Regions from separate parts of the Streptomyces sp. NPDC059037 genome, predicted to be linked through region 1. Evidence: riboswitches for the same ligand, from Rfam matches in the RefSeq annotation. Region 1 holds a riboswitch; each other region holds the start of a gene.
The links. A riboswitch is a leader RNA that binds a small molecule or an ion and turns the genes downstream of it on or off. The one in region 1 is predicted to bind cobalamin.

Region 1 (7,569 bases):
CGAGTTGGTCTCCGCCTTCGCCGAAGCGGGGCTCGCCGACCGGCTCGACCTGGTCTGAGGCGACGTATCACGACACCACGGCAGAAGCTCGGCGATCACCACGACGGTGTTCAAGAAGCACTTGGCGCCGTACGGCTAGGAGCTTCTGAGAAACCGGATCGCCGGGCGCCCGTCGGGAGTCCCGGTCACCACCGCCCGCACCCCGTACACCTTCGCGATCAGCTCCTCGGTGAGCACGTCGGCGGGGGTGCCCGCCGCGTAGGCCGTGCCCTCGTGCAGGACCAGCAGACGGTCGCAGAACATCGCCGCCAGGTTGAGGTCGTGCAGGGCGATGACGCTCGTCACGGGGAGGTCGGCCACCAGGGAGAGCAGGTCAAGCTGGTGGTGGATGTCCAGGTGGTTGGTGGGCTCGTCCAGGAGGAGTTCGCGGGGGTTCTGGGCCAACGCGCGGGCTATCTGGACGCGTTGGCGTTCGCCGCCGGAGAGGGTGTGCCAGGACTGGGCGGCGCGGTCGGTGAGGCCGGTGCGGGCGAGGGCATCGGACACCGCCTCGTCGTCCTGCGCCGAGGGCGGGGACCAGGCCCTGCGGTGCGGGATGCGGCCCAGGCGTACGACGTCTCGTACGGTCAAGTCGACCTGGGTCACGGAGTGTTGGTCGACCACGGCCACTCTGCGGGCCACCGTACGGCGGCCGAGTTCCGGCAGCGGGCGGCCGTCCAGGGTGACCACCCCCGAGGCCGGGGAGAGGACACCGGCGAGCAGGCGCAGGAGGGTGGACTTGCCCGAGCCGTTGGGGCCGAGGAGGCCGACCGTCGCGCCCGGCGGCGGGGCGATGCTCACCCCGTCGACGATGAGGCGGCCGCCCGCCCGGCGGCTGACCCGGTCCGCCCGCAGTCCGGCGGTCATATCGCGGCCTTCCGCGTGCGGTAGAGGACCAGGACGAACGCAGGGACGCCGATCAGGGACGTCACGACTCCCACCGGCACCTCCTGCGGGTCAAGGACCGTGCGGGCCAGTGTGTCCACCCACACCAGGAACACCGCGCCCGCGAGCGCCGTGACCGGGAGCAGTCGCGCGTGCCCGGAGCCGACCACCGCGCGGGCCGCGTGCGGCAGGACAAGGCCGACGAAGCCGATGGCGCCCGCGCTGCTGACCAGGACCCCCGTCAGCAGGGCGGTGACGGAGAGCAGGATCAGACGGGTGCGGGCCACGTGGACGCCCAGCGTCGCCGCCGCGTCCTGGCCGAACGCGAAGGCGTCCAGCGTGCGGGCCTGCGCCAGGCAGACGGTGAGCGCCGCCAGGAGGACCGCGGCGCAGATCCATACGTCCGTCCAGCCCACCCCGCTGAGCGAGCCGAGGAGCCAGAACAGCACCCCGCGCGTCGTCTCCGCGTCGGCGGCGGTCAGGATCACGAACGAGGTGAGCGCCGAGAACAGCTGCATGGCCGCGACGCCGGAGAGCACGACGCGGTCGGTGCTCCCGCCCAGCGCATGGCTGAGCAGCAGGACCAGGGCGAAGGAGCACAGGGCGCCGGCGAAGGCGCCCGCCGAGACCGAGACGACTCCCCCGCCGAGACCGAGGACGACGACCGCGACCGCTCCCGTGGACGCCCCGGAGGAGACGCCGAGGACGAAGGGGTCCGCGAGCGGGTTGCGCAGGAGGGACTGGAGGACCGTCCCGCAGACCGCGAGGCCCGCGCCGCACACCGCGGCGAGCAGGGTGCGCGGCATCCGCAGGTTCCAGACGATGCCGTCCCGCAGCGGCGTGAGCCCCGTCTCTCCCCCGCCGAGGTGCGCCACGACCGCCGAGAACACATCCGGTACGGAGATGGCGGCGGGGCCGATCGTGACGGCCACCGCTATGGAGAGCGCGAGCGCGGCGGCGCCCGCCGCCCACAACAGGGCGCCGCGCGCGAGCGTCACTTGGCGAGCCCGAACTCGCGCAGCGCGGCGGCCACTTGCTCCACCCCGTCCACGGTCCGGATCGTGGGGTTCATCGCCTGGCCGCTGAGCAGGACGTACCGCTTCTTCTTCACGGCGGTCAGGTTCTTGGTGACCGGGTTGGACTCCAGGAACTCGATCTTCTTCTTCGCGCTCTCGGCCGTCTGCGCCTTGCGGGTGAGGTCGCCGATGACCAGGACGTCGGGGTCGCGGTCCGCCACCGTCTCCCAGTTGATCTGGGGCCACTCCTCGCGGGTGTCGTCGAAGACGTTCTTGGCGCCGAGCTCGCGCGTGATGATGCCGGGGGCGCCGCAGCAGCCCGCCATGTAGGGGGCCTTGGAGTCGGAGAACCAGTAGAGGAGCGTGGTGTCGGAGGCGTCGATGTCCTGCTTGGCCTTCGCCAGGCGGGACTTCAGGCCGGCGACCAGGCGCTCGCCGCGCTTCTGGACCCCGAACGCCCGCGCAAGGTCGCGCACTTCGCCGTACACCGTGTCCATGGTGAGCGCCTTGACGCGGCTGCCGTCGCCGTCGCCGGTGTTGTCCTTGCCCGCGCAGTCGGTGGGCGAGACGTACGAGGGGACGCCGAGCTCGGTGAACTTGGCGCGGTCGGCGACGCCGCCCTTGCTCACCGTCGCCAGGAAGGAGGCGGTCACGAAGTCCGGCTCCTGGGCAAGGACCTTCTCGAAGGAGGGGTAGCGGTCGGAGAGGCGCTCGACCTTGGCGTTGTCCTTCTCCAGGCCCTTCAGGACCGGGTCGGTCCAGGTGCCGGTGCCTGCCATGCGGTCGGCGAGGCCGAGGGAGAGCAGGATCTCCGTGGAGCCCTGGTCGAGGGAGACCGCCCGCTGCGGCTCCGCCTTGATCTGCGACTTCTTGCCGCAGGAGGTGAGGGTCAGCGGGTAGCCGGCGGCCTTCTTGTCCGTGGTGGAGGGGGTCGGCGAGCCGCCGCAGGAGGTCAGCGTGACGGCCAGGGCCGTGCCGAGGAGGACGGGCATACGTACACGACGGGCTGTGGAGGACACACGATCCCTTGAGTCTCATGGCTCATACGCGGAGCCTGGCCTGCTTGATCACCTCCGCCGCCCGGTGCGCGGACAAAGGTGCCAGCAGGTCTTCGGACTCGGGGATCGGCCGGGCGGGGCGCCTTCCCAGGCGTCCGTGGACGCCCAGTGGCCGTGGCCCCGCCCGTTCCCCCTCACCGCTGCGCGTCAGTTCCGGATTCGCACCGGATTCCCTGGCCCTGGTGTGGGTTTGACTGGCGTGCGCAAATTATCACGCGGGCCGGGGCGAGCCGCGGTAGGTGCCGAAGGACCACTTGTTGCCCTCCGGGTCGGCGATCGCGAACTCCCGGCTGCCGTACGGCTGGTCCTCGATCTCGCGGATGATCTTCACCCCGGCGTCGGTGAGGCGCCCGTAGAGATCGTCGACATGGTCCGTGACGACGTACGCGCCGAAGGTGCCCGGCTTGAGGCACAAGGCCTCGGCCTTCTCGTCGTACGAGCCGAGCATGACCGCCCCGCCCTCGGGCCAGTCGAGCTCGGCGTGGGCCACCCGGTCGCCGTCCTCGTAGACGGCGGTGCGCAGGAAGCCGACCGTGCCGACGAGGAAGTCGATCAGGGCGGGTGCGTCGTGGGCCTGGAGGGTCGGCCAGACGTCGGGGGCGCGTCCCGCGGGGGTGGCTGCGGTCTCGGTCTGCTGCTTCTCGGTGGTGTTCATGGCCCCTACTCTTCGCCCCCGCCATGGCTCCCGGCTTGGATATTCCGGCACTCTTCGGCCAGCCAGCCGCTGGGGCTCGTGCCGGTGTACTGCCGGAAGTCCCGCACCAGGTGGGAGTGGTCGTAAAAGCCGCAGTCCGCGGCGACCCGCGCCAGATCGGGCGCGGCGCCCGCGGCGACGGAGCGCACGACGGTGTTCCGCGCGCGCTGGAAGCGCATCAGGCGGGCGGCCTGCTTGGGGCCGATCCCCGTCTCGGCGCGGAAGAGGGCGGTGAGCCTGCGCTCGCTGAGCGCGACGTGCCGGGAGAGACCGCCGAGCGTGCCCGCGCCCCGGTGCCTGGCCAGCCAGGCCCAGGCCTCGGCGACCTCGGGGCGGACGGATCCGCGGGCGTCGCCGGTGGCGACGCGCTGCCTCAAGTAGGCGGACAGGGCGGCGAATCGCTCCTCCCAGGTGTCCCGCTCGCACAGCAGCTCGCGTACGTCGGCGGCGCGGCGCCCCATCACCTCCGTGCCGGACGTGACGATGTCACCGGCGAGTTCGGCGGCCGGTACGCCGAACAGGGCGCGGGCGGCGAGCGGATGCACGGCGAGCTGGATGCCCGCCTCGTGCTCGGGCTTGACGACGTACGCCGGTGACTGGTGCAGACCGCCGAGGACGATGTCGGAGCTGATCGCGTCGGCGCCGCCCGCCTGCTCGGGGGTGAGGCCGCTGACGACCGGGCCGTCGAACGAGAAGATCAGGGTCAGATACGGGGATGGCAGGCCGCGGTGCAGGCCGGGCCGCTCGCCCGTGGTGCGGTAGCCGACCGCGGACACGACCATGCCGTCGAGCCGCGGGACGGCCCGCACGAACTCGCGGGAGCCGGTCTCCATACGTTCCAGTATGCGATGCACGGAGCCCGGGCGCGGGGCGGAAGCGTTCGATGCTGCTACCCGCGCGGGGCCGGTCCATGCCCCTCACGACCGGTGACATCGATCATGGGAATCCGCTGTCTGACCTCGTACGATGGCCCGCCGCTCCGGACGGGGCGCAGACCGCTCTCAGGGGGCAGAAACATGGCAGTAGGAGCAAAGGGCAAGCTCGCGGTTCTCGGTACGGCGGGCGCGCTCACCGCGGCGGTGCTCGCGGGCATGGCGCTCTGGCCGGGCACGGAGGCGACGGCGGCGGAGTCCGCCACGAAGACCGCGGCCGAGCTGCCGCACTGGCCGAAGCCGGTCGCCGCGAAGCTCGGCAAGGTGATCTCGGAGAACGGCCACAAGGGTGCGTACGCCGTCTTCGACGCGGACAACACGACGTACCGCAACGACCTGGAGGAGTCGCTCCTGCCCTTCCTGGAGATGAAGGGGGTGCTGACCCGCAAGTCGATGGACCCGTCGCTGAAGGTCATCCCCTTCAAGGACACGGCGCAGCACAAGGAGAGCCTGTACAGCTACTACAACCGGCTCTGCGAGGTCGACGACCAGGTCTGCTATCCGTGGGCCGCGCAGATCTTCTCCGGTTTCACGCTGAAGGAGCTCAAGGGGTACGTCGACGAACTCCTCGCCTACGACAAGCCGATCCCGGCCGAGTACTACGAGGACGGCAAGCTGACCAAGACCGAGGTCGAGGCGCCCGAGTTCTTCACCGGTATGCAGGAGCTCTACAAGTCCCTGCGGGCGCACGGCATCGAGGTGTACGTCGTCAGCGCGGCCAGCGAGGACTTGGTGCGGATGGTCCTGTCCGACCCCAAGTACGGCTACAACGTAAAGCCCGAGAACGTCATCGGCGTCGGCCTGCAGCTCAAGGACCGCAAGACCGGTGAAGTCACCAGCTCCCGCAAGGAGATCGCGGAGGGCCGCTTCGACCAGAAGAAGCTCGCGGGACGTGAGCTGACGCCGAACCTGTGGGCGCCGCTGACCTGGTTCCAGGGCAAGCCGGCAGCCATCAACACCTACATCGACGAGTGGAAGAAGCCCGTCCTGGTGGCGGGCGACACCCCGGTGAGCGACGGCCCGATGCTGTTCCACTCCGCGGATGTGGAGCACGGCGGGGTGCGGGTCTGGGTCAACCGCAAGGACAAGTACATGCAGCAGCTGAACGGGATGAAGCGGACCAACGCCGACCGGCAGCGTGAGCTCGGCCAGAAGGTCACCGCCGACAAGCGGTGGCTGACGGTGGTGCCGGACGAGATCCGCTAAGCGCTCCGCGGGAAGTGCGGTACTCGTCCGCGGGTCCGTCGTGGCTGGTCGCGCAGTTCCCCGCGCCCCTTTCGGGGCACTGCCGACCCGCAGCGGACTTCGACAGGACCGCTTAGGCCTCGACCGTCCCCACCACACCCGTGGCCATCGCCTCTCCCAAGGCCGCGTGATCCGCCGCGTTCTGGGCCACGTACCGCAGCGCGAAATCCGCCACGGCGCGGTCGAACGTGTCGGCGCCGCCCAGGTACGCGGCGATCGCGATCCGGTCGCCGGAGCGGGCGTGCGCACGGGCCAGGGCCGTGCCGCACAGGCCCGCGTAGCGGGACAGGTCCGAGGGCTTCATGGACGTCACGTCCGCCGAGCCCTTCATGTCGCGGAGCTGGCGCCAGTAGTAGGCGCGCCCTTGGGGGCCGGTCATCCAGCCCAGGAAGATGTCGCCCGCGGCCTGCAGCAGCCGCTGCCCCGCGACCACCCGGTGACCGGGGTGGCGGTAGGGGCCCTGCGGCAGGTGGTCCTCGAGGACCGATCGCATCGCCTCCTTGATCTGGAGGAAGAGCGGGTCGTCGGCGTCGCGGCCCGCAAGCAGGACGATGAAGCAGCGGGTGCCGACGCTGCCCACCCCGACCACCTTCCGCGCCGCGTCCACGAAGTGGTACCGGTCGAGGAGGAGCCTGCGCTCCTCGGAGAGCGTGGAGCGGTAGTCGCCGAAGATCTTCCGCAGCGCCGCCATGTCGGGCACGCCCACCGGCTCCAGAAGCGGTGGATCGTGGATGATGCGCCGCTCTCCGTCCACCTCCTCGGTCAGCTTGCCGAGCGCCTGGAGGCTGGTGCGCTGCCGCGCGCGGTCGAGGTTCGCCGTCAGGCGCTTGCGGTCGCGGGTGGAGCCGATGAGCGTCAACAGGTCCTGGGCGTCCATCCGTTCGTACCAGACGGCGAGTTCGCCGAGCCCGGCGAGGCGTCGCATCGAGGTCCGGTACGCCGTCACCGCCGCGAGGGCGGCTTCGTGGGCGGCGTGCTCCGCGTGGCCGTTGTCGCGGGCCGCCACGGCGACGCTCGCGGCCAGGCGTTTGACGTCCCATTCGAAGGGGCCGGGGTAGGTCTCGTCGAAGTCGTTGAGGTCGAACAGCAGCGTGCGTTCCGGCGAGGCGAACACACCGAAGTTCAACAGGTGGGCGTCGCCGCAGAGTTGGACCGTCAGGCCGGTGTCCCGCTGGACGGCGAGATCCCCCGTCATGACGGCGGCCGCGCCGCGCAGAAAGGCGAAGGGGGACGCGGACATCCTGCCGTAGCGGATGGGGAGGAGTTCCTGGACGCGGTCCTTGCCCTGGCGTTCCAGGACGGCCACCGGGTCGGGGCGGTCGGCCGAGGGTATCCATGCGCCGTGCGAGGAGCGGGACGCCCGTTTGCGGGCCGCCTTGCCAAGCCGCGCGCGTTCGGCCGGGGTGGTCATGACCCTCTCCCCTCTCCGATGGTGGTTCCCGGCAACAGCCTCCTCTCAGGGGCAGCCAATGCCGCCACGGGCGCGTACGCATGCCGGGTACGGCAAACGGGTGACGCGCCCCTCCTCGCGGTGAGCCCCCGGTCAGCTGCCGCCAGGACCCGCCCAGGCCGCCACCCGCTTGGCGAGTGCCCCGCCCGCCCGTGTCCACGCGAAGTGGTCGAGGCGGCCGCCGGCCTCCTGCCCGGAGTACCGGATGCGGGTGACACGGGCGCCCGGCACCTTGCCGACCAGGTGGTCG
Region 2 (7,569 bases), on a different contig from region 1:
GCTACGGCCTCAGCAAGACCGGCATGGTCAACTGGATCAAGTCGTTCAGCAACGAGGTGCAGCGCCAGACGGGGCGCCGTCCCGTGATCTACACGACCACCAAGTGGTGGAACAACTGCACGGGCGGCAGCCGCGCCTTCGGGGCGAATCACGCACTGTGGCTCGCGCGCTGGTCGTCGACGTCGGGGACGCTGCCCAAGGGGTGGTCGTACTTGACCATCTGGCAGTACGACAACAGCGGCAGGCTGCCGGGTGATCAGAATCTCTTCAACGGCTCGATGAACCAGTTGAAGAGGTTCGCCCGAGGGTAGCCAAGAGCCCTTGGAAGCCCGGATTCCGGGCCTCGTGCCGCCGCTCCGGACGATCTCCGTCACGGTTGCGACGCAAGCGGAGCGGCGGCACTTCCGTTCGAGTCACCGCATGGCCCGGCCCAGTTCACTTTCCGTTCACTCAGGTTGCCTACGTTCCACATGCCACTGACGTCCAACAGAAGCCTGGGTAAATGGAACACATCACGCTTCTCCTCGGGATCGTGATCGTTACCGCTCTCGTGTTCGATTTCACGAACGGTTTCCACGACACAGCCAACGCGATGGCTACCACCATCTCGACCGGCGCTCTCAAGCCCAAGACGGCGGTGGCCATGTCCGCCGTGCTGAACCTCGTCGGAGCTTTCCTCTCCGTCGAAGTCGCCAAGACGATCTCTGGCGGCATCGTCAACGAGGACGGACTGAAGACAGAGGTCATATTCGCGGCCCTGGTGGGCGCGATCCTCTGGAATCTGCTGACCTGGCTGGTGGGCCTGCCCTCCAGTTCCTCCCACGCACTCTTCGGCGGCCTCATCGGCGCCGCCGTCATGTCGATGGGCTGGTCGTCGATCAACGGCGGCACCGTCGTCACCAAGATCCTGATCCCGGCCCTCGCCGCGCCGCTCGTGGCGGGTCTCGCCGCGATGGCGGCCACGCGCCTGACGTACCGGATCGGCCGCAACACCGACACCAAGGCGACCGCCAAGGGCTACCGCGCGGGCCAGATCGCCTCCGCCGGCCTCGTCTCGCTGGCGCACGGCACGAACGACGCGCAGAAGACCATGGGCATCATCACGCTCGCCCTGGTCACCGGCGGCGTCCTCAACCCCGGCGCGAACCCCCCGATGTGGGTCATCGTCTCGGCCGGTGTGGCCATCGCGCTCGGCACCTACCTGGGCGGCTGGCGCATCATCCGCACCATGGGCAAGGGCCTCACCGACCTCCAGCCGCAGCAGGGCTTCGCCGCCCAGACCAGCGCCGCGACGGTCATCCTCGCCTCGTCGCACATCGGCTTCTCGCTCTCCACCACGCAGTCCTGCTCCGGCGCCGTGATGGGCGCGGGCCTGGGCCGCAAGGGCGGTGTGGTCCGCTGGTCCACGGCGACCCGGATGTTCGTCGCCTGGGGTCTGACGCTCCCGGCCGCCGGCCTGGTCGGCGCGGGCGCCGAGTTCCTCACCAAGCAGGGCCCCTGGGGCATCGCGGCGACCGCGGCGCTCCTGGTCGGCGGCTCGGCCGTCATCTGGGTGCTCTCGCGGCGCAACGCCGTCGACCACACGAACGTCGCGGACGACGAGATCGGCGGCTCCGACGCGGAGCCGGCGGGCGTCGTGACCACCGCGATCGCCGCCGTCACGCCGCCGCCCACCGGCGCCGCCGCGACGGCCGCCGACGACGACCACGTCAAGGCCACCATCCCGGCCCCGACCGGCTCCGTGGCGGATCCCGCCCGGCCCGCCACGGTGTAAGGACAGATCAGCATGGACATCGACTGGGCAGCTCTCGGCTCCGTCTTCGGAGTCAGCCTCGCGGTGACGGTGGCCCTGGTGGGCCTGTTCACCCTCGGCATCGTCGGCCTCTCCAAGCACGAGGCGGCCACCTCCGGCGCCACTTCCGCCGCTGGCGGCAACGCGGTGGCGGCGCGCGCGGGCGCCTACCTGTGCTTCGCGCTGTGCACGGCCGCGGTGGCGTACGGGATCTATCTGATCGTCGCTTGACGGCCGGAGTTCGTCGCCTGACGACGGAGTTCAAGGTGGGGTGCAGGACGCTTCGGCGCCTTGCGCCCCACCTTCGTATGTGGGCCTTGGCACACTCTCCCGTCGCAGGTCAAAGGCGAGTTGACGGGCGTTCGCGGGGCGTGGTGGACTGCCGGAGCCATTACGGCGGCAGAAGAGGAAGCCGGTGCGAATCCGGCGCGGTCCCGCCACTGTCACCGGGGAGACGACTCCCCGTGAGCCAGGAACTCTCGCCCGCCGATCACGTCGAACCAGGGCGCGGACACCCTGAGTGAGGACATATCGCCATGCGCGGCCGCCCGTTGCCGGTTCCTGTGCCCCCGCCCGTCCAGGCCGGGCCCGTCGCTCCCCTTCACGTAACGGTCGGCTGAACCCATGTGTGCCGATCGCGACTTCGCGTACGGCGCCGCCGCCGGGCTCCTCGGTGATCTGCTTCTCGGTGATCCTCGCCGCGGGCATCCGGTCGCCGCGTTCGGGCGTGCGGCGGGTGCCGTCGAGCGTGTCCTGTGGCGGGACCACCGCGGGTGGGGTGCGCTGCATGCCGTGGTGTGCGCCGGCGGGGCGGCGGGTGCCGCCGCCCTTGCCTCTTCTCTTGTACGTCGCCACTCGCGCGCCGGGTCGGTCGCGCTGACCGCCGCCGCGACCTGGGCCGTGGTCGGCGGGACCTCGCTCGGGCGTGAGGCGCGGGCCATCGGCGGGGCGCTCGCCGCGGGGGACGTCGAGGTGGCGCGGGAGCGGCTGCCGCATCTGTGCGGGCGGGATCCGCAGGCGCTGGATGCCGATGGCATCGCGCGGGCCGTCGTCGAGTCCGTCGCCGAGAACACGTCCGACGCCGTCGTGGGGGCGCTGGTGTGGGGGGCCTTGGCTGGCGTTCCGGGGCTTGTCGGGTTTCGGGCCGTGAACACGTTGGACGCGATGGTGGGGCACAAGTCCGCGAGGTACCTCCGGTACGGGTGGGCGTCCGCTCGGCTCGATGACGTCCTGGGGTGGCCGGGAGCCCGGCTTACCGCCCTGCTGGCGGCTGCTGCTGGGGATTCGCCCTCCGGAGCGCTGCGGGCCTGGCGTGACGATGCCGCCAAGCATCCGAGTCCCAATGCGGGGCCTGTGGAGGCGGCCTTCGCGGGGGCGTTGGGGGTGCGGCTCGGGGGGACTCTCTCGTACGGGGGGCGGGTTGAGCATCGGCCTGTTCTCAACGGGGGTGGGCGGGACGTTGCCGTGGCTGACATCGAGCGGGCTGTGCGGCTGTCTCGGCGGGTTGGCTTGCTGGCGTTGGGGGTTGCCATGGCCGCTCGGGGGAATCGGAGCTCGGCAGCTGGGGCTGTGCCCACCCGTTCCGCCCTGCGGAACGCCTGCCCACAGCAAGGGAGACATACGTGAGTGGCGGACTACTGGTTGCCGGGACCACCTCTGACGCCGGGAAGAGCGTTGTCACCGCCGGGATCTGTCGGTGGCTGGCTCGCAAAGGGGTTTCCGTCGCGCCGTTCAAGGCGCAGAACATGTCGCTCAACTCCTTCGTCACGCGCGAAGGCGCCGAGATCGGGCGGGCGCAGGCCATGCAGGCGCAGGCCGCCCGCGTCGAGCCGAGCGCGCTGATGAACCCCGTGCTGCTCAAGCCGGGCAGCGACCGCAGCAGCCAGGTGGTGCTCATGGGGAAGCCTGTCGGAGAGATGAGTGCTCGGGGCTATCACGGTGGGCGGCAGGAGGCGCTCCTTTCCACCGTCGTGGGATGTCTTGAGGAACTTCGGGGCAGCTATGACGCCGTGATCTGCGAAGGCGCGGGCAGTCCCGCCGAGATCAATCTGCGGCGCACCGACATCGTGAACATGGGGATCGCTCGGGCTGCCCGCTTCCCCGTCGTTGTCGTGGGTGACATTGATCGTGGTGGCGTCTTCGCCTCCTTCTTCGGGACCACCGCGCTGCTCAGTGCCCAGGACCAGGAGCTGGTCGCCGGGTATCTCGTCAACAAGTTCCGGGGCGATGTGTCGCTGCTCGAACCCGGGCTCGACATGCTGCAAGGACTCACCGGGCGGCGCACGTTCGGTGTGCTGCCGTTCCAGCACGGGCTCGGCATCGACGAGGAGGACGGGCTGCGGGTGTCCCTGCGGGGTGCCGTGCGGGAGTCCGTCGTCGCTCCCCCGGTCGGCGAGGACGTGCTGCGGGTCGCCGTCTGTGCCGTACCGCTGATGTCGAACTTCACGGACGTGGACGCGCTCGCCGCCGAACCCGGTGTCGTCGTGCGGTTCGTGGACCGGGCCGAGGAACTCGTCGACGCCGATCTCGTGATCGTGCCGGGGACGCGCGGGACCGTGCGTGCCCTGGAGTGGCTGCGTGAGCGCGGCCTTGCCGACGCCATCGCGCGGCGTGCGGCCGAGGGGCGTCCCGTGCTCGGGATCTGCGGCGGCTTCCAGGTGCTCGGCGAGCACATCGAGGACGACGTGGAGTCGCGCGCGGGGGCCGTGGACGGGCTCGGGCTGCTGCCCGTGCGCGTGCGGTTCGCCCGCGAGAAGACCCTCGCCCGGCCGGTCGGCGAGGCCCTGGGCGAACCCGTCGAGGGGTACGAGATCCATCACGGCGTCGCCCAAGTCCTGGGCGGGGAGCCCTTCTTGGACGGCTGCCGCGTCGGCGAGGTGTGGGGCACGCACTGGCACGGCTCGCTTGAGAGCGACGCGTTCCGGCGGCGCTTTCTCACGGAGGTCGCGCGCGCCGCGGGGCGCCGTTTCGTGCCCGCGCCCGACACCAGCTTCGGCGCACTGCGCGAGGAGCAGCTCGACCTGCTCGGAGACCTGATCGAAGAACACGCGGACACGGACGCGCTGCTCAGCCTGATCGAGACCGGCACACCGTCCGGTCTCCCCTTCATCGCACCGGGGGCACCCTCATGACCGTCCTGCTTCTGTCCACCGCCGACACGGACTTGCTTGCCGCCCGTGCCTCGGGTGCCGGGTACCGCATCGGCAACCCGACCCGGGTCGACGTGCGGGAAGAGCTGCCCGCGCTCATCGAGGGTGCCGACATCGCCGTCGTACGCCTGCTCGGCGGCAAGCGGGCGTGGGAGGACGGGCTCGCGGCGCTGAAGGCCGCGGGGATCCCGACGGTGCTGCTCGGCGGCGAGGCCGTGCCGGACGCGGAGCTGATGGCCGAGTCGACCGTGCACGCGGGGTCCGTGGCCGAGGCGCTGCGGTATCTCGTCGAGGGCGGCACGGGCAATCTGCGCGAGCTGGTGCGCTTCCTCAAGGAGGACGTCCTCGCGGCGGGTCGCGGCCGGGCGTCGGCCGCCGACACGCATGAGCGGCAGAGTGCCGAGCCGCAGAAGATGCCCGAGTACGGGGTGCACGGCGTGCGGGAGTACGTCGAGGGCCGGCCCACCGTCGGTGTGCTCTTCTACCGGGCGCACCAGCTGTCCGGGAACACCGGCTTCGTGGACACGCTGTGCGACGCGATCGAGGCGCGGGGCGCCAACGCCCTTGCCGTGTACTGCGGTTCGCTGCGCGGCGCGGACGCGGGCCTGTACGAGATCCTCGGGCAGGCCGACGCCCTTGTCGCCACCGTCCTCGCGGCGGGCGGCACGCACGCGTCGGGCGCGAGCGCGGGCGGGGACGAGGAGGCCTGGGACATCGGCGCGCTCGCCGACCTCAACATCCCTGTGCTGCAAGGACTTTGCCTCACCTCGTCGCGGGCCACGTGGGACGCGTCGGATGCCGCGCTCTCCCCCATGGACGCCGCGATGCAGGTGGCGATCCCGGAGTTCGACGGGCGTGTCATCACCGTGCCGTTCTCCTTCAAGGAGCAGGGCCCCGACGACGTACCGGTGTACGTCGCCGACCCCGAGCGCGCCGCCCGGGTCGCCGGAATCGCCCTGCGCCACGCCCAGTTGAAGCACAAGCCGAACGCCGAGAAGAAGCTAGCGCTCGTCTTCACGGCCTATCCCACCAAGCACTCACGTGTCGGCAACGCCGTCGGGCTCGACACGCCCGCGTCGGCGGTGCGCGTGCTCGACTCGCTGCGCGATGCCGGGTACGTCGTCGAGGGCCACCCGGACAACGGCGACGAGCTGATCCACCGGCTGATCAACGCCGGTGGCCACGACGTCGAGTGGCTCACCGAGGAGCAGCTGGCCGCCGCGCCCGCGCGCGTGCCGCTCGCCGACTACCAGGCCTGGTTCGACAAGCTGGCCCCCGAGCTGCGCGACGGCATGCTGGAGGCATGGGGCGAGCCGCCCGGCAGCCTGTACGTGGACGGCGACGACATCGTGCTCGCCTCCCTGCAGTTCGGGAACGTCGTCGTGATGATCCAGCCGCCGCGCGGCTTCGGCGAGAACCCGATCGCGATCTACCACGACCCGGACATGCCGCCCTCGCACCACTACATGGCGGCCTACCGCTGGCTGGAGCTGTCCTTCGGCGCCGACGCGGTCGTGCACATGGGCAAGCACGGCACGATGGAGTGGCTGCCGGGCAAGGGCCTTGGCCTGAGCGGGAGTTGCGCCCCGGACGCGGTGCTCGGCGAGCTGCCGCTGATCTACCCGTTCATCGTGAACGACCCGGGCGAGGGCACCCAGGCCAAGCGGCGCGGGCACGCGACGGTGGTGGACCACCTGGTGCCGCCGATGGCGCGCGCGGACACGTACGGCGATCTGGCGAAGCTGGAGCAGCTGCTCGACGAGTACGCGCTCGTCAGCGACCTGGACCCGACGAAGGCCCCCGCCGTACGCGCGCAGATCTGGACGCTGGTGAAGGCCGCCGAGCTCCACCACGACCTGCATGTCGACGAGCAGCCCGACGACGGCGAGTTCGACGAGTTCGTCATGCACATCGACGGCTATCTCTGCGAGATCAAGGACGTGCAGATCCGCGACGGTCTGCACATCCTCGGCGGCGGCCCCGAGGGCGAGGCGCGCGTCAATCTGGTGCTCGCCGTGCTGCGGGCCTCGCAGGTGTGGGGCGGTCAGGCGAACGCGCTGCCCGGTCTGCGGGCCTGTCTCGCCGAGCACTTCGGGCTCAGCGAGAAGGAGCTGCTCGCCGAGCCGGGCGCGGCGGTGAAGGTCGCGGACGGCCTGACCTCGCTGGTCGAGGGGCCCGCCCGGACCGGCGCCGACGCGCTCGACCTCCTGGAGCAGCTGTGCCGGCGGCTCGCCGAGGGCATGGAGGAGCGCGGCTGGGAGCTCACGGCCGTGCGGGAGCTGGTGCGGGACGTGGTGGGTGTCGAACTGCCGCCCGCCGTCGCCGTGTTGGGCTTCGCCTGCGAGGAGGTCGTGCCCCGCCTCGCGCGGACGACCGACGAGATCGGGCACATCCTGCGGGCGCTCGACGGCGGTTACGTTCCCGCCGGTCCTTCCGGGTCGCCGACGCGCGGGCTCGTGAACGTGCTGCCGACCGGACGCAACTTCTACTCGGTCGACCCCAAGGCCATCCCCTCGCGGCTGTCCTGGGAGGTCGGCCAGTCCCTCGCGGATTCGCTGATCGCGCGGTATCTGGCGGACACGGGCGAGTACCCGAAGTCCGTGGGTCTGACCGTGTGGGGCACGTCGG
Region 3 (7,569 bases), on a different contig from region 1:
TCAGCTGGACGAGCCCGCCCTGGTGCAGGACCGCAGCCCGGCCGAACTGAACGCCGTCGCCCGGGCCTACCGCCATCTCGGCGCGCTCACCGACCGGCCCCGACTGCTCGTCGCCTCCTATTTCGACCGGCTCGGAGAGGCCCTGCCCGTCCTCGCGAAGGCTCCCGTCGACGGCCTCGCCATCGACTTCACCGGGCCCGCCGCCGCCAATCTCGACGATCTCGCCGCCGTCGGCGGTCTGCCCGGCAAGCGTCTTGTCGCCGGCGTCGTCGACGGCCGCAATGTGTGGATCAACGACCTGGGGAAGTCCCTGGCCGTGCTCGGTACGTTGCTCGGGCTCGCCGGGCGCGTCGACGTGGCCGCCTCCTGCTCCCTGCTGCACGTCCCGCTGGACGCCGACGCCGAGAAGGGGCTTGATCCGCAGATCGCCCGCTGGCTGGCCTTCGCCCGGCAGAAGACCGGCGAGATCGCCACCCTCGCCCGTGGCCTGGGGGAAGGAACCGGGGCCATTGCCGCCCGACTCGCCGCGAATCGCGCCGACTTGGCTTCGCGCGCCAGTTCCTCGCTCACCCGCGACCCGGTGGTGCGCGCCCGCGCCGCGGCCGTCACCGACGCGGACACCCGCCGTTCCCAGACGTACGCCGAGCGGGTCGCCGCCCAGCGCGAACGGCTGCGCCTTCCGCTGTTGCCGACGACGTCCATCGGCTCCTTCCCGCAGACCGGCGAACTGCGCACCGCCCGCGCCGACCTGCGCGCCGGCCGCATCGGCGCGGCCACGTACGAGGAGCGCATCGAGGCCGAGATCCGCGAGGTCATCTCCTTCCAGGAGAAGACCGGCATCGACGTCCTGGTGCACGGCGAGCCCGAACGCAACGACATGGTGCAGTACTTCGCCGAGCGGCTCACCGGATATCTCGCCACGCAGCACGGCTGGGTCCAGTCCTACGGGACGCGCTATGTCCGTCCGCCGATCCTGGCCGGCGACATCTCCCGCCCCGAGCCGATGACGGTGCGCTGGACCGCGTACGCCCAGTCGCTCACACGGCAGCCGGTCAAGGGCATGCTCACCGGCCCGGTCACCATGCTCGCCTGGTCCTTCGTCCGCGACGACCAGCCCCTCGCCGACACCGCACGCCAGGTCGCGCTCGCCCTGCGCGACGAGGTCAACGACCTGGAGGCGGCGGGGAGTTCGGTGATCCAGGTGGATGAGCCCGCGCTGCGCGAGACGCTGCCGCTGCGCGCCGCCGACCACGGCGGGTATCTCGCCTGGGCCACCGAGTCCTTCCGGCTCAGCACGAGCGGCGTACGGCCGGACAGCCAGATCCACACCCACATGTGCTACGCCGAGTTCGGCGACATCCTCCAGGCCATCGACGACCTCGACGCCGATGTCATCAGCCTGGAGGCGGCCCGCTCGCACATGCAGGTCGCCGACGAACTCGGCGCGTCCGGCTATCCCCGCGAGGTCGGGCCCGGCGTGTACGACATCCACTCCCCGCGCGTGCCCGACGCCGAAGAGGTGACTGCCTTGCTGCGCAAGGGACTTGAGGCGATCGCGCCGGAGCGGCTCTGGGTCAACCCGGACTGCGGTCTGAAGACCCGGGGCTGGACCGAGGTCCGCGCCGCCCTCGAGAACCTGGTCGCCGCCGCGCGCGAGCTCCGTTCCACCCTCTGACCAGGGGCGTACGCGGTGGTGGTGTGCGCTTGCGTGTGCCACCACTGCGCCCGCCGTGCGAGTTGTCACGCCTCACGTGGCGCACTAGTGTCACCACGCCTTGGTGCTCGGGAAATCCGGTGTGATGCCGGTGCGGCCCTCGCCACTGTGATCGGGAAAGTCCGGCTCCAGCCCCCTGCGGGGCAGCCACTGGGTGCTCACGTACCCGGGAAGGCGGAGTCCGGGCGGTACGACCCGTCAGCCAGGAGACCGGTCAAGGCGCGTTGTCCATCCACGAGGTGCTGGAGAGGTCTGTTCAGCCATGCACATAGCCGAGGGTTTCCTCCCCCCGGCGCACGCGATCGCCTGGAGTGTCGCGTCCGCGCCGTTCGTCGTCCACGGAGTCCGTTCCCTCACCCGTGAAGTCAAGGAGCACCCCGAGAGCACCCTGCTCCTCGGCGCGTCCGGAGCCTTCACCTTTGTCCTCTCCGCCCTGAAAATCCCTTCTGTTACGGGCAGTTGCTCGCATCCGACGGGGACCGGGCTCGGCGCGATCCTGTTCCGGCCGCCGATCATGACGGTGCTCGGCACCATCACCCTTCTGTTCCAGGCTCTGCTGCTCGCCCACGGCGGGCTCACCACGCTCGGCGCCAATGTGTTCTCCATGGCGATCATCGGGCCATGGGCCGGATACGCCGTCTACCGGCTCCTGAAGAGATACGACGTACCGCTCATGGTGGCCGTGTTCTTCGGGGCGTTCGTCGCCGACCTGTCGACGTACTGCGTCACCAGCGTCCAGCTGGCCCTGGCGTTCCCCGACCCCTCCAGCGGATTCATCGGCGCCCTGGGCAAGTTCGGCGGCATCTTCGCCGTCACGCAGATCCCCCTTGCGGTCAGCGAGGGACTGCTCACCGTCCTGGTGATGCGGCTCCTCGTGCAGTCCAGCAAGGGCGAGCTCACCCGGCTCGGCGTGCTGCTCCAGGGTAAGAAGTCCGAGACGGAGGCCAGTGCCTGATGAGCCGCAACGCGAAGATCAACACCCTGCTCCTGCTCATCGTCGCCGCACTCGCTGTGCTGCCCCTGGCCCTCGGCCTCGGCGACGACAAGGAAGAGCCGTTCACCGGCGCCGACGCCCAGGCGGAGACGGCGATCACCGAGAACGACCCCGAGTACGAGCCGTGGTTCTCGCCCCTGTACGAACCCCCGTCCGGGGAGATCGAATCGGCGCTCTTCTCCCTCCAGGCGGCGCTCGGCGCGGGCGTCCTCGCCTACTACTTCGGGCTGCGCAAGGGACGCCGCCAGGGTGCCGAACGTGCCCTGGCGGAGGCTGCGGGCGCGGACGCGGAGGACACCCGGCCCCAGACCGAGCAGGTCTGAGCCGGCGTGCTGCCCATCGACGCGGCGGCGCACAGCAGTCGCTGGCGGCGCCGCCACCCCGTGGACAAGGCCGTGCTCGGGCTCGGGCTCACCGCCCTCGCGGTCTCCCTGCCGCCCTGGCCGGGCGCCGCCCTCGTCCTGGTCGCCGCGCTCGCCGTGCTGCTCGGCCCGGCGGGCGTGCCGCCCCGCAAGCTGTGGCGCGCCTACCGCGTACCGCTCGGCTTCTGCGTCACCGGCGCCCTGACCCTGCTCATCCAGATCGCAGGCCCGGAAGGGTTCATCACGCTCGCCGACGGCGGCCCGGCGCGCGCGGGCGGTCTGCTCCTGCGCACCTCCGCGGCCTCCCTCGGCGTCCTGCTCTTCGCCTTCACCACGCCGATGTCGGACCTGCTGCCCCGCCTGGTCAAGGCGGGCGTGCCGGCGCCGGTCGTGGACGTGGCGCTCGTCACGTACCGGATGAGCTTTCTGCTCCTGGACTCCATGACGCGGATCCGGCAGGCGCAGGCAGCGCGGCTCGGGCACACCACCCGGGCCGCCACCTGGCGGTCGCTCGCCGGGCTCGGCGCCACCGCGTTCGTGCGGGCCTTCGACCGGGCGAGCCGGCTGCAGGCGGGCCTCGCCGGACGGGGCTACGACGGGACGCTGCGGGTGCTGGTGCCCGAGGCCCGGGTCTCCCGGCCCTTCGTGACCGCGAGCGCGGCACTTCTCGTGGCCCTGGTGGCCCTCACCCTCGTACTCGAAAGGCTTCTTCCATGAGCGAGCCGAGCGCTCCTCCCACGCCGCGGGGCGAGTCCCTGGTGGCTCTGCGCGCGGCTTCGTACGCGTACGAGGACGGCCCCACCGTGCTCGACGGCCTCGACTTCGACATCGTCGAGGGACGTGCCCTCGCGCTGCTCGGACGCAACGGCAGCGGCAAGACCACCCTGATGCGGCTGCTCAGCGGTGGACTGCGCCCGGATGCCGGTGAGTTGACGGTCGACGGGAGCCGTGTGACGTACGACCGCAAGGGTCTTACGCGGCTGCGTACGACCGTTCAGCTCGTCGTCCAGGACCCGGACGACCAGCTGTTCGCCGCGTCGGTCGAACAGGACGTGTCCTTCGGCCCGTTGAACCTCGGCCTGCCCGACGCGGAGGTCCGCGCACGGGTCGCCGAAGCGCTCGGCGCACTGGACATCGGCGCCCTGGCCGACCGCCCCACCCATCTGCTCTCCTACGGCCAGCGCAAACGGACCGCCATCGCCGGTGCGGTGGCGATGCGCCCGCGCGTACTGATCCTCGACGAGCCGACCGCGGGGCTCGACCCCGACGGGCAGGAACGCCTCCTCGCCACCCTGCAACGGCTGCGGGACTCGGGGACGACCGTGGTCATGGCGACCCACGACGTGGACCTGGCCCTGCGCTGGGCGGACGACGCGGCGCTGCTCACCCCCTCGGGGGTGCGCACCGGGCCGGTCGCGCAGTCGCTGGCCCGGCGCGATCTGCTGTCCCAGGCAGGCCTCCACCTGCCGTGGGGGATCGCCGTGCGCGATCTGCTGCACGCGCACGGGCTGCTCGCGGAGACGGACGACGGGCCGCGCACCCCCGAGGAGTTGGCGCTCAGGGCAGCAGTGCCACCAGCGTGACGGTGGTGCCGGTGTCGCCGACCGTGATGTCGAGGCGGTCGGCGAGCGCCTCGGCGAGCCACAGGCCGCGGCCGTTCTCGGCCTCGTCGTCCACGGAGCTGCCGATGTCGATGTCGATGCCATGGCCGTTCAGTGGCCGTGCGAGTCCCGGTCCGTTGTCGGTGATGACGCAGCGCAGGCCGTCGTCCGTGTGGTCGAGGTGGATATGGCCCTTGCCGCCGCCGTGCACGATCGCGTTGCTCGCGACCTCGTGCACGGCGAGCACGAAGTCGCCGAGCCGGGGGTCGCAGAGGCCCGCGTTCTCGGCCCTGCGGGTCACCTGATGGCGCAGTCGCGCCAAGTCACCGATGGTGAAGGGTAGTTCCAGCGGCGGCGGCCGGTCCCGAGCGGGATCGCGGGGGTTCGTCCGGGAGCCGCGGTCGCCCCCGTAGTCGTCGCTGTCGATGCCGCGGTTGAGGATCACTGCGCGGATCACCCTTCAGCCAGGACGAGTTGAGGGACTTCGGCGGCACGGCAGAGCCGTATCACCTTGCTCTGCGCGGGTCGGACGCGGACCGTGATCCGCTGGTCGCGGGGGAGTCCGCGCGCGAGCCGCACCAGCAGAGCGGCGCTGTGTACGTCGATGAAGCAGAGCTCGGAGAGATCGAGCGCCCCCGGGCGGCCGGGACCGGTGAGGGCGTGGGTGAGGGCCGTGGCGAACTCCTCGCGCGTGCAGAGGTCGGCGTCTCCGGCGATCCGCAGCTCGCCGCCCGTGCGGGTGACTTCCAGTGCGCCGAGCCGGTGCAGGACCTTCTTGGGGTGGGCCCGGCGGATGCGGTCCAGGAGGGCGTCGTCGAACCTGCGCCGGTCGTACTCGCAGATGGCGGTGAAGCCGATCTCGGCGAAGAGCGGGGAGAGATCGGTCTCGTAGGAGACCAACAGGTCGTGGTCGACGCCCGGTTCGGCGGCCCAGGCCATGTCGCCGACCACCCGGAGCCCCGAGAAGCCCTTGTGCCGGGCCTGTTCGGTGAGCTCCACCCAGGTGCGGGCGCGCTCGACCGGGTCGAAGCCGCTGTCCGGGTCGTAACCCGGCACTTCGTTGACCACGACCAACTGCCCCTCGCAGAGGGCCGCTTCGACGGGGAAGCCGCGGATGCGTAACTGTTCGGCCGCGACGGCCGGGGTGGTCGCCGGGTCGGTGAAGAGCATGACCTGCTCACCCCGTGACAGGCCGATGTCGGTGTAGGCGGCGCGGAGCTCCCAGCGGTCTTCGTCGTCGTCGAACCCCAGGCAGGCGTGGTCGCCGGCGTTCATACGGGTGACGGAGACCGTCCGGGTCGCGGAGCTGGCGTCCATGAGGGCAGACCCTAGGGGCGGCGGCGGGGCCGTGCCGCCGCTGATCGCAGTTGTCCGAAGTCGTTCCCGTCGGTTCCGGGTCGGTCCGCGTGATCAGTACGCGTGATCATTAAGGGCGCCCGGCATGGACGGGTTCTGCCAACTTGCCGTCGGGGCAAGGACGTTCCCGCAACTTGCCGTCGGGGCAAGGGCGTTCCCGCAGATCGAAATCGCGTTGCGTCGCGCGATCGGCCGACGCGATGATCGGCCCATGGCCCCGAATCCCCCCGACGGCCGCGCCGGAATCGACGCCGCCCTGGTGAAGCGCCTGATCGCCGCCCAGTTTCCGCAGTGGAGCGAGCTGCCCGTGCGGCCGGTCGAGGCCGACGGCTGGGACAACCGCACGTACCGCATCGGCGACGCCATGACGGCCCGGCTGCCCACCGCCGCCGGCTACGCCCCCGCGGTCGCCAAGGAGAACCACTGGCTGCCGCGCCTCGCGCCGGGCCTGCCGGTGGCCGTTCCGCCGATCCTGGCCCAGGGCGAACCGGGCGAGGGATACGCCTTCCCGTGGTCCGTCCGCGGCTGGCTGGACGGCGAGACGGCCGCGCACGACCGCATCGACGACATGGAGCGCTTCGCCGTCTCGGTGGCCGACTTCATCCGCGCCCTGCAGCGCTGCGACGCCACCGGCGGTCCGCAGGCCGGTGCGCACAGCTGGTGGCGGGGCGCGTCACCGGCGTACTACGACGAGGAGACGCGCCGCTGCCTGGCTGCACTTGAGCGCAGGGGTGAGGGCGGGGCTGAGCGCGGGGCCGGCGGCGGCGGGGTGGACATCGGCCGGGCCGCCGCCGTCTGGGACGCGGCACTCGCCGCGGAGTGGCGCGGGGCGCCCGTGTGGTTCCACGGCGACATCGCGTCGGGCAACCTCCTGGTCGCCGACGGCCGGCTGACCGCCGTCATCGACTTCGGCACGTCGGGGGTCGGCGACCCGGCCTGCGACCTGGTCATCGCGTGGGGGATGTTCTCCGGCGACAGCCGCGAGGCCTTCCGGCAGGCGGTCGGCCAGGACGACGACACCTGGGCGCGGGCGCGCGGCTGGTCGCTGTGGAAGACCCTCCTGACGCTGACCGAGTGCGTCGACTCCGATCCCGAACAGGCCGCCGGCTGCCGGCGCGTGATCGAGGCGGTCCTCGCCGACCACGACCGCTTCGGGGCCTCCCGCGGGTCGCGCCTCTCCTAGGGGCGCGGCCGCGGCTTTCAGGTGCGGTCGATGTGCACGCTGGTGGACTTCACGCGGGCGGTGGCCTGCATGCCGACCTCCAGGCCGAGTTCTTCGACGGCCTCCCGGGTGAGGAGGGAGACGAGCCGGTGCGGGCCCGCCTGGATCTCGACCTGGGCCGCCACGTCGCCGAGCTTGATGGCGGTGACGATGCCGGGGAAGGCGTTGCGGGCCGAGGTGTACGAGACGTCGTCCTCGTCACCGCCCGCCTGCCCCTGGCCGACCTCCACGGAGAAGGCGGCGAGATCGCGCCCGTCGATGAGCCGACGGCCGCCCTCCTCCCGATGGGTCGCGACCCGCCCGGCGTCCGCCCAGCGACG

Region 2: another riboswitch for cobalamin. It lies ahead of ACFWY6_RS07180 (cobalamin biosynthesis protein); the one in region 1 lies ahead of ACFWY6_RS34225 (ABC transporter substrate-binding protein).
Region 3: another riboswitch for cobalamin. It lies ahead of ACFWY6_RS20450 (energy-coupling factor ABC transporter permease); the one in region 1 lies ahead of ACFWY6_RS34225 (ABC transporter substrate-binding protein).

Annotation. Positions count from the first base shown of each region.
Region 1 is NZ_JBHYIG010000231.1:3,517-11,085, reverse strand. Features, by position in the region: gene ACFWY6_RS34240 (MBL fold metallo-hydrolase) at 1-58, shown strand, start outside; gene ACFWY6_RS34235 (ABC transporter ATP-binding protein) at 136-906, opposite strand; gene ACFWY6_RS34230 (FecCD family ABC transporter permease) at 903-1,922, opposite strand; gene ACFWY6_RS34225 (ABC transporter substrate-binding protein) at 1,919-2,932, opposite strand; cobalamin riboswitch at 3,025-3,212, opposite strand; gene ACFWY6_RS34220 (VOC family protein) at 3,210-3,653, opposite strand; gene ACFWY6_RS34215 (helix-turn-helix domain-containing protein) at 3,659-4,525, opposite strand; gene ACFWY6_RS34210 (haloacid dehalogenase-like hydrolase) at 4,709-5,830, shown strand; gene ACFWY6_RS34205 (DUF2252 domain-containing protein) at 5,943-7,280, opposite strand; gene ACFWY6_RS34200 (alpha/beta fold hydrolase) at 7,413-7,569, opposite strand, start outside.
Region 2 is NZ_JBHYIG010000021.1:7,628-15,196, forward strand. Features, by position in the region: gene ACFWY6_RS07165 (lysozyme) at 1-311, shown strand, start outside; gene ACFWY6_RS07170 (anion permease) at 503-1,774, shown strand; gene ACFWY6_RS07175 (hypothetical protein) at 1,787-2,023, shown strand; cobalamin riboswitch at 2,154-2,292, shown strand; gene ACFWY6_RS07180 (cobalamin biosynthesis protein) at 2,417-3,418, shown strand; gene ACFWY6_RS07185 (cobyric acid synthase) at 3,415-4,923, shown strand; gene cobN (cobaltochelatase subunit CobN) at 4,920-7,569, shown strand, end outside.
Region 3 is NZ_JBHYIG010000093.1:4,753-12,321, reverse strand. Features, by position in the region: gene metE (5-methyltetrahydropteroyltriglutamate--homocysteine S-methyltransferase) at 1-1,675, shown strand, start outside; cobalamin riboswitch at 1,760-1,948, shown strand; gene ACFWY6_RS20450 (energy-coupling factor ABC transporter permease) at 1,977-2,669, shown strand; gene ACFWY6_RS20445 (energy-coupling factor ABC transporter substrate-binding protein) at 2,669-3,031, shown strand; gene cbiQ (cobalt ECF transporter T component CbiQ) at 3,038-3,787, shown strand; gene ACFWY6_RS20435 (energy-coupling factor ABC transporter ATP-binding protein) at 3,784-4,653, shown strand; gene ACFWY6_RS20430 (ATP-binding protein) at 4,628-5,116, opposite strand; gene ACFWY6_RS20425 (MEDS domain-containing protein) at 5,125-5,988, opposite strand; gene ACFWY6_RS20420 (aminoglycoside phosphotransferase family protein) at 6,239-7,210, shown strand; gene ACFWY6_RS20415 (molybdopterin-binding protein) at 7,228-7,569, opposite strand, start outside.